One region of the Kitasatospora sp. NPDC085895 genome, then DNA from elsewhere that is predicted to be linked to it. Evidence: predicted binding sites of a transcription regulator. Region 1 holds the regulator's gene; the other holds the start of a gene.
The links. The regulator HrcA, encoded in region 1, represses chaperone genes, less so after heat shock. The targets are predictions, from matches to a motif close to TTNGCACTCNGNNNNNCNGAGTGCNAA.
Positions count from the first base shown of each region.

Region 1 (4,910 bases):
CGCGGTAGGAGTCGACCGAGGCGAGGATGCGGCGCCAAGCCGCGGGCGGGTCCACCGGCCAGCCCAGCCGGCGGCAGACGCCCTCCTTCCACACCTCGCCGCGCGGCACCTGCGGCCACGCCCCGATGCCCACCGCGGCGGGCTTCACGGCCTGCCAGACGTCGACGTACGGGTGGCCCACCACCAGCACCGCGTCGCCGGAGACCCGCTCGGCGATCCGGTGCTCCTTGGTGCCCGGCAGCAGGTGGTCGACCAGGACGCCGAGCCGCCGGCCCGGACCCGGGGCGAACTCCGCCACGATCGCCGGCAGGTCGTCGACGCCCTGCAGGTACTCCACGACGACGCCCTCGATCCGCAGGTCGTCGCCCCAGACCCGTTCGACCAGCTCCGCGTCGTGCCGCCCCTCCACGTAGATCCGCGACTCCCGGGCGACCCGGGCGCGTGCCCCCGGCACGGCGATCGACCCGGAGGCGGTCAGCCGCGGCCCGGCGGCGGGCGCCGGCGCGGAGGGCCGCACCAGGGTCACCACGCGGCCCTCCAGCAGGAAGCCGCGCGGCACCATCGGGAACACCCGGTGCTTGCCGAACCGGTCCTCCAGGGTGACCGTCAGGCCCTCCGCGGTCTTCTCGCAGCGCACCACCGCCCCGCAGAAGCCGGTCGCCGCCTCCTCCACCACCAGGTCCCGCTCGGCGGGCACCTCCGGAGCCGGCTGCTGCCGCTTCCACGGCGGGGTCAGATCGGGGCCGTACTGCCTGCTGCGCATGGACGGGAGTCTACGAGCCCGACACCCGGTCATCCCCCGTCCGGCGCAAGGCGTGCCGGGCCCGCCCCCGCGCCCCCGAGAGCCCCCGCACGCGGTGGAGGAGCCGTGGGCCTCAGTCGGTGAGGCCCGGGGCGCCCCAGACCGGGAACCAGCGGGAGAGGTCCGACTCCAGTCGCAGGTCGTTCCCGAGCATCGCCTTGACCTGCAGTTCCAGCGGGCTGTTGCGCTTCTCGCCGCCGCCCGGCATCGGTGCGAACGGGTAGAAGGTGCCCCGCTTGTAGAGGTAGACCAGTGCCAGCGAGCGGCCCTCCGCGTCGCGGAAGCCCACCAGCGAGCACAGCAGTTGCGGGCCGAAGCCGTGCGCCTCCAGCTCGCTGTTGACCGCGTGCAGGTCGTTCACCAGGTCCGGCAGCTCGTCCGGGGTGTGCCGGGCGAGCAGCCAGGAGTACCCGTAGCCGTCCCGGGAGCCCTCCACCGGGACGCCGCCCCGGTCGGTGTCGGCGTCCAGCAGGGCCCGGACCTGCTGCTTCACCTCCTCGAAGGCGCCGCCCTCGACGGCCGCGAAGCAGACCGAGCCGAGCCCGGTCGGCCGGAACCCGGCCGCCGCCTCCAGGGTCAGCGCGGCCGACGGGATGCCGAACAGCTGGTCCAGGTCCGGCTTCACCGGCTTGCTCCGGCCCAGCAGCGCGTCCAGGAATCCCACGGTGCGGTCCTCTCCGGCCGTCAGCGGCCGAGCTCGGCGGAGATCCGGGCCAGCTGCTCCAGCCGCTTCTCCAGCGAGGGGTGGGTGGAGAAGAGCTGGGTCGCGGCCTCCCGGGCGCTCAGCGCCGGGGCGAAGTAGAAGGCGTTGTACGGCTGGGCCTTGCGCAGGTCCTCCGTCGGGATCGCGGCGATCTGCCCGGTCACCTTCGTCAGCGCCGAGGCCAGCGCGCTCGGCCGGCCGGTCAGCTGGGCCGCCGAGCGGTCCGCCGCCAGCTCCCGGTAGCGCGACAGCATGCGGGTCAGCAGGAAGCTCAGCGCGTACACCACCATGCTCACCAGCGGGACGATCACCAGGGCGATCGCCGTGTTCGGGTCGTTGCTGTTGCGGTTGTTGCCGAGGAATCCGCCGTACAGGGCGATCCGGGTGGTCACGCCGGCCAGCACGCCGAGGAAGCCTGCCACCGTCATCACCGCCACGTCCCGGTGCGCCACGTGCGAGAGCTCGTGCGCGAGGACGCCCTCCAGCTCCTCCGGCTCCAGCCGGCGCAGCAGGCCGGTGGTCACGCAGACCACGGCCTTCTCCGGTTTGCGGCCGGTGGCGAAGGCGTTCGGCATGTCGTTGCGGGCGACCGCGACCCGCGGCTTCGGCATGTCGGCCAGCGCGCACAGCCGGTCGATCGTGCCGTGCAGCTGCGGGTACTCCTCGGGGGACGCCTCGTGGGCGCCCATCGCCTTCTCGGTGATCTTGTCGCTGAACCAGAACTGCACGACGAACAGCCCGCCCGACAGCAGCAGGACGAGCGGCCAGGCGCCGCGCAGTATGACGATCAGCAGCCCGGTGAACCCCACGTAGACCAGGCCGATGAGGAACATCGTCGTGACCATCCGGCCGGTGAGGCCGCGGTCCGGCGCGAAGCGGGAGTGCTGCCGTGACGACGACATCGCTGCTCCTTCGGTAGCTCGCTGCCTTCGATGCTGCCACTCACCGGCGCGCCGGGCACTGCCCGCGGCCCCGAGATCGGTCGAGGATCACGCGGGAGGCCCGTTCCTGCCGTCGGGGGTGGGCCTTACACTGGCAGGTACGAATCTGGCACTCTGCCTTCCGGAGTGCCAAGGGTCGGATCGGTCACCAGGTCCAACGGGCGAAGACGGAGGTGCGTGCCCCGTGGCCAACGAGCGCAGGGACGAGCGTCTCATCGACACGCGTGCTGGCGTGCGCCCGCTCGACGAGCGCAGGCTCGCCGTGCTCCGGGCGATCGTCCAGGACTACGTGGGCACCGAGGAGCCGGTCGGGTCCAAGGCACTCGTCGAGCGGCACAACCTCGGCGTCTCGCCGGCGACGGTCCGCAACGACATGGCGGCGCTGGAGGAGGACGGCTTCATCCACCAGCCGCACACCAGCGCCGGCCGCATCCCCACCGACAAGGGCTACCGCCTGTTCGTCGACCGGCTGGCCGAGGTCAAGCCGATGACCGCGCCCGAGCGGCGCGCGATCCGGCACTTCCTCGAGGGCGCCGTCGACCTGGACGACGTCGTCGCCCGCACCGTCCGGCTGCTCGCCCAGCTCACCCGGCAGGTCGCCGTGGTGCAGTACCCGTCGCTGACCCGCTCCACCGTGCGGCACATCGAACTGGTCGCGCTGGCACCCGCGAAGGTGATGCTCGTCCTGATCACCAACACCGGTCGGGTGGAGCAGCGCATCGTCGACTGCCCCGGCCCCGTCGGCGAGACCGTCCTGGCGGACCTGCGGGCCAAGCTCAACGCCAACGCGTCCGGCCGCCGGCTGCCGGACGTCCCCGCGGCGCTGGAGGACCTGCCGAACGCCTTCGAGCAGGGCGACCGGCCGGTCGTCTCCACCGTCCTCGCCACGCTCTTCGAGACCCTCGCCGAGCAGAACGAGGAGCGCATCATGCTGGCCGGCACGGCCAACCTGACCCGCTTCGGGCACGACTTCCCGCTGACCATCCAGCCGGTGCTGGAGGCGCTGGAGGAGCAGGTGGTGCTGCTGCGCCTGCTGGGTGAGACCGCGGAGTCCGGGATGACCGTCCGGATCGGCCGCGAGATCGACTACGAGGGCCTCAATTCCACGTCCGTGGTCTCCGTCGGTTACGGTTCGGGCGACCAGAGCGTGGCAAAGCTGGGTGTGATCGGTCCGACCCGGATGGATTACCCGGGCACAATGGGGGCGGTGCGAGCGGTGGCACGGTACGTGGGTCAGATCCTGGCCGAGTCGTAACAGCGTGCTGCGCCAGGCGGCGCAGCCGGTCGGACGCAAGCACTTCCAGAAGCGGAACAAGCGGAGCATTTGGTGGCCACGGACTACTACGCGGTACTCGGCGTCCGACGGGATGCGGGGCAGGACGAGATCAAGAAGGCGTTCCGGCGCCTCGCACGCGAACTGCACCCGGACGTCAACCCGGACCCGAAGACCCAGGAGCGGTTCAAGGAGATCAACGCCGCGTACGAGGTCCTCTCCGACCCCGCCAAGCGGCAGGTCTACGACCTCGGCGGCGACCCGCTGTCGCCGAACGGCGGCGGTGGCGCCGGGGCGGGCGGCTTCGGCGCCGCGGGCTTCGGCTTCTCCGACATCATGGACGCCTTCTTCGGCGCCGCCGGCGGCCAGCGCGGCCCCCGCTCGCGGACCCGCCGCGGCCAGGACGCCATGATCCGCCTGGAGATCACCCTGGAGGAGGCCGCCTTCGGCACCACCAAGGAACTCCAGGTCGACACCGCCGTCACCTGCACCACCTGCTCCGGCGAGGGCGCCGCACCGGGCACCTCCGCGCAGACCTGCGACATGTGCCGCGGCAAGGGCGAGGTCTCCCAGGTCACCCGGTCCTTCCTCGGCCAGGTCATGACCTCCCGCCCCTGCCCGCAGTGCCAGGGCTTCGGCACCGTCGTGCCGACCCCGTGCCCGGAGTGCGCCGGCGACGGCCGCGTCCGCGCCCGCCGCAACCTCACCGTCAAGATCCCCGCCGGTGTCGACAACGGCACCCGGATCCAGCTGGCCGGCGAGGGCGAGGTCGGCCCCGGCGGCGGCCCGGCCGGCGACCTGTACGTCGAGATCGCCGAGACCAGCCACGCGGTGTTCCAGCGCCGCGGCGACGACCTGCACTGCACCGTCACCATCCCGATGACGGCCGCCGCGCTCGGCACCCAGGTGCCGCTGCAGACCCTCGACGGGCTGGAGGAGGTCGACATCCGGCCCGGCACCCAGTCCGGGCAGTCGATCCCGCTGCACGGCCGGGGCATCACGCACCTGCGCGGCGGCGGCCGGGGCGACCTGATAGTGCACGTCGAGGTGCAGACGCCGACCAAGCTCGACCCGGAGCAGGAGGAGCTGCTGCGGCGGCTCTCCATGCTGCGCGGCGAGGAGCGCCCGTCCGGCCAGTTCGCACCGGGCCAGCAGGGCCTCTTCTCCCGCCTCAAGGACGCCTTCAACGGT
Region 1 covers NZ_JBFBJY010000049.1:107-5,016, reverse strand. The annotation lists gene AB0442_RS26415 (DUF3097 domain-containing protein) at 1-763, opposite strand, end outside; gene AB0442_RS26410 (hypothetical protein) at 876-1,466, opposite strand; gene htpX (zinc metalloprotease HtpX) at 1,487-2,407, opposite strand; gene hrcA (heat-inducible transcriptional repressor HrcA) at 2,679-3,701, shown strand; gene dnaJ (molecular chaperone DnaJ) at 3,774-4,910, shown strand, end outside.

Region 2 (4,910 bases), on a different contig from region 1:
GACAGGCCCGCCAGGATGCCGGAGGCGTGCTTCAGCAGCACCTCGCCGGCCTCGCTGAGCTGCATGCCCTTGCCGGAGCGGACCACCAGCGGGGTGGCCACCGACTTCTCCAGGGCCTTCATCTGCTGGCTCACGGCGGGCTGGGTGCAGCCCAGCTCGCGCGCGGCGGCGGAGAAGGAACCGGTGCGGGCGACAGCGCGGAGCACTCGGAGGTGGCGGGCCTCGATCATGGCTCAGTTATAAGCCACCCTTCGACCCGGCCGGAACCGGATGCCGCGGTCCGAACCCGCCCGGGCAACCGCAGCAGGGGCGCGGGGAACTGCGCGGGGCGGAAGGGGCGGCACCGTGGCCGGCCCTCCCGTGCGGTGCCACGGCCCTCGGCGAGGACGTCCGGGCAAGGGTCCTCCCGTTTCGCGCAGTTCCCCGCGTCCCTGTTCCCTCGCCCGCCAGCGCCCGGTGAACCGGTTCCGGGCCCGGGCGGTTCCTCCCGGTGCAGCTTCCCCGCGGTTCCGCGGAACGCCGGAGGCCCGGCTCCTCCCGCCGGGTGGGCGGGAGGAGCCGGGCCTCCGGGGAGCGACTCGCGTCAGTGGGAGTGGCCGTGGCCGCCGTGCGAGTGGCCGTGACCGTTGTCGGCCTCCTCCTCCTTCTTCTCCACCACGAGGGTCTCGGTGGTGAGGAGCAGGGAGGCGATGGAGGCGGCGTTCTCCAGGGCCGAGCGGGTGACCTTGACCGGGTCGATGACGCCGGCCTTCACCAGGTCGCCGTACTCGCCGGTGGCGGCGTTGTAGCCGTGGCCGGTCTCCAGGTCGGCGACCTTGGAGGTGATGACGTAGCCCTCCAGGCCGGCGTTCTGGGCGATCCAGCGCAGCGGCTCGGCCAGCGCCTTGCGGACGACCGCGACACCGGTGGCCTCGTCGCCGGACAGGCCGAGGCCGCCGTCGAGGACCTTGGCTGCGTGCACGAGGGAGGCGCCGCCACCGGCGACGATGCCCTCCTCGACCGCGGCGCGGGTCGCCGAGATGGCGTCCTCGAGGCGGTGCTTGCGCTCCTTCAGCTCCACCTCGGTGGCGGCGCCGACCTTGATGACGCAGACGCCGCCGGCCAGCTTGGCCAGGCGCTCCTGCAGCTTCTCGCGGTCCCAGTCGGAGTCGGTGGAGGCGATCTCGGCCTTGATCTGGCCGACGCGGCCGGCCACGGCCTCGGAGTCGCCGGCACCGTCGACGAGGATCGTCTCGTCCTTGGTGACGGTGATGCGGCGGGCGGTGCCGAGCACGTCCAGGCCGGCCTGGTCGAGCTTGAGGCCGACCTCCTCGGAGATGACGGTCGCGCCGGTGAGGACGGCGATGTCGCCGAGGATCGCCTTGCGGCGGTCGCCGAAGCCGGGGGCCTTGACGGCCACCGCGTTGAAGGTGCCGCGGATCTTGTTGACCACCAGGGTGGACAGCGCCTCGCCGTCGACGTCCTCGGCGATGATCAGCAGCGGGCGGGAGCCGCCCTGCAGGATCTTCTCCAGCAGCGGCAGGAGCTCCTGGATGGAGGAGATCTTGCCCTGGTTGATCAGGATGTACGGGTCGTCGAGGACCGCCTCCTGGCGCTCCGCGTCGGTCACGAAGTACGGCGACAGGTAGCCCTTGTCGAACTGCATGCCCTCGGTGAACTCGAGCTCGACGCCGAAGGTGTTGGACTCCTCGACGGTGATGACACCGTCCTTGCCGACCTTGTCGATCGCCTCGGCGATGAGCTCGCCGACCTGGGTGTCCTGGGCGGAGAGGGACGCGACGGCGGCGACGTCGTCCTTGCCCTCGATCTCGCGGGCCACCGAGAGCAGGTGCTCGGAGACGGCGGCGACGGCCTTGTCGATGCCCTTCTTCAGGGCGGCCGGGCCGGCGCCGGCGGCGACGTTGCGCAGGCCCTCGTTGACCAGGGCCTGGGCGAGCACGGTGGCGGTGGTGGTGCCGTCGCCCGCGACGTCGTTGGTCTTGGTGGCGACCTCCTTGACCAGCTGCGCGCCGAGGTTCTCGTACGGGTCGTCGAGCTCGACCTCGCGGGCGATGGTCACACCGTCGTTGGTGATGGTGGGGGCGCCGAACTTCTTGTCGATGACGACGTTGCGGCCCTTGGGGCCGATGGTCACCTTGACCGTGTCGGCCAGCTTGTTGACACCGCGCTCCAGCGAGCGGCGGGCGTCCTCGTCGAACTGCAGGATCTTCGCCATGTTCCCGTTTCCTCAGGGTCTTACGGATGGACCAACAAGCACGCCCCGGCCCGGGTCAGTGCTGACGCGGTTCCGGGGCGGGCCGTTACGGCTTACTTCTCGATGATGGCGAGAACGTCGCGGGCCGAGAGGACGAGGTACTCCTCGCCCTGGTACTTGACCTCGGTGCCGCCGTACTTGGAGTACAGGACGATGTCACCGACGGCGACGTCGAGCGGCAGGCGCTGGCCGTCCTCGAAGCGGCCCGGGCCGACGGCCAGGACGACGCCCTCCTGGGGCTTCTCCTTGGCGGTGTCCGGGATAACCAGGCCGGAGGCCGTGGTGGTCTCGGCGTCGAGCGGCTGGACCACGATGCGGTCCTCGAGCGGCTTGATGGCAACCTTGCTGCTGGTGGTCACGTCCGAGCTCCCCTTCGGAGATTACGGGGTTGTCTAACAGGGAAGGGCGATGTCCGCAGGCCTGCCGTCGCGGGGGTCAGGCGCGCTCCGTCGCGTTGGCACTCCCCCGGGGGGAGTGCCAGGAACGACCATAGGCCGCCGTTAGCACTCAGTCAACCAGAGTGCCAACGCCAGTCGCCCGGTGTCCCCGGGTGCGGGTGAGTAGCCGTACTCATGTGCGACGCCGGCGCGGCCGGGACGATGGCTGCATGACCGCGACCCGACCCTCCGTCACCCGGGACCTCCTGCACACCGCCTGGCTGCTCGCCGTCGAGACGGCGCTCGGCACCGGAGCGGTGTACGCCCTGATCGTCCTGCTGTTCGCGCTGGCCACCCCGGGCAGCGGCATCGGCGTGTTGGCGGCGTGCATCGGCGTGTTGGCCGCCGCGGTGGCCGTGCCGCTCACCGCGGTCGCGGTGAGCGTGCGCCGCGGGTACCGGATCGCACCGGTGGCCCTGGTGGTCGTCGGACCGGCGCTGGTCTCCGGCGCGCTGTCCGTGCTCGGCCGCTGAGCGGCGGCCGCGCCCCGGACCCGGCGGGACCCGGGGAGACCCGGCGAGAGCCGGGAGAGAATGGCCGGGTGGAGATCGAATCGTTCCGGGCACTGCTGACCGACGAGGGACGGGCGCTGCTCGCCGAACTGCGGGAGTTCACCCCCGACCGGGAGCTGGCGCTGGCCACCCGGCTGCGCCGGGACCACCCGGCGGAGCTGGTGCGGGCCGCCTTCGAACAGGCGCGGCTGCGGCAGCGTGCGCGGGCCAAGTTCGGCGCGGACGCCGACCTCATGTTCTTCACCCCGAACGGCGTCGAGCAGGCGACCCGGCGCAGCGTCGCCGAGTGGCGGGCGGCCCGGTTCGCGGGTCTGGGCGTGCGGCGGCTGGCGGACCTGTGCTGCGGCATCGGCGGTGACGCGATCGCGCTGGCCCGGGCCGGGGTGTCGGTGCTGGCGGTGGACCGGGACCCGCTGACCTGCGCGGTGGCCGCGGCCAACGCGGCGGCGCTCGGCCTCGCCGGGCTGGTGGAGGTGCGCTGCGCGGACGTCACGGAGGTGGACACCGACGGCTTCGACGCGGTGTTCACCGATCCGGCGCGGCGCACCGCGCGCGGGCGGGTCTTCGACCCGGAGGCCTACTCGCCGCCGCTGTCCTGGGCGTTGGAGGCGGCGCGGCGGACGCCGTTCGGGGCGCTGAAGGTCGCCCCGGGGATCCCGCACGAGCTGGTGCCCAAGGGCGCGGAGGCGGAGTGGGTCTCCGACCACGGCGAGGTGAAGGAGGCGGTGATCTGGTTCGGCACGGCGGCGGCGGCGCCGTACCGGGCGACGGTGCTGCCGGGCGGCGGCAGCCTCTCGGGCACCGGCGACCGGGCCGAGGCCGGCCCGGTCGGCCGCTACCTGTACGAGCCGGACGGCGCGGTGATCCGGGCCGGCCTGGTGGCGGACGTGGCACGCAGCGTGGGCGGCCGGCTGGTCGACCCGCAGATCGCGTACGTGACGGCGGACGAGCTGGTGCCGACCCCCTTCGCCCACGCGTACGAGATCGGCGAGGTGCAGCCGTACAACGTGAAGCGGCTGAAGGCGCTGCTGCGCGAGCGCGGCGCCGGCACGGTCGTGATCAAGAAGCGCGGGATCGCCGTCACCCCGGAGGAGCTGCGCCGGCAGTTGAAGCCGAGCGGCCCGCACGAGGTGACGGTGATCCTCAGCCGGACGGACGACGGCCCGCTGATGATGCTGGGTCAGCCGGCCGCGATGTAGTCCTCCAGGCGGCCGACGGCGAAGCCCTGCTCCTGGATGCGGGCCAGCAGTTCGCCGAACATCGTGGTCATCGTCTCGCCCTTGAGGTCCTTGGGGCCGCGGAAGTGGGCGAGGATGATGTCGCCGGGGCGGAGCTTCTTGTCGGCGGCCTGGTACTGCATGTCGTGGATCTGCATGGACTCGCGCCAGAGCACCACGGCGCGCGGCCCGCAGGCGCGGACGGCGGCGCCCAGCGACGGGGTGTGCGCGCCGTCGCCGTACGGCGGGCGGAAGAGCGTCGGGGCGGTGCCGTACTGCTCGGTGAGCGCGGTCTGGGCCTCGCAGACCTCGGACTTCTGCCGCTCGGGCGAGAGCCGGCTCATCGCGGGGTGGTCGACGGAGTGGTTGTGGATGCGGTTGCCGAGGGCCTGCAGCGGCTTGAAGTAGCCGTAGTCGCCGCGGACGATGTCCCGGGTCAGGAACATCGAGAACGGCACCTTGAGGTCGGTGGCCATCTCGACGAACTTCG
Region 2 covers NZ_JBFBJY010000018.1:10,030-14,939, reverse strand. The annotation lists gene AB0442_RS14235 (LysR family transcriptional regulator) at 1-230, opposite strand, end outside; gene groL (chaperonin GroEL) at 584-2,215, opposite strand; gene groES (co-chaperone GroES) at 2,308-2,613, opposite strand; gene AB0442_RS14220 (hypothetical protein) at 2,862-3,164, shown strand; gene AB0442_RS14215 (class I SAM-dependent methyltransferase) at 3,233-4,402, shown strand; gene AB0442_RS14210 (polysaccharide deacetylase family protein) at 4,384-4,910, opposite strand, start outside.
Region 2: a site for HrcA is predicted at 2,755-2,781, ahead of groES (co-chaperone GroES). Genes of this name have one in related genera too.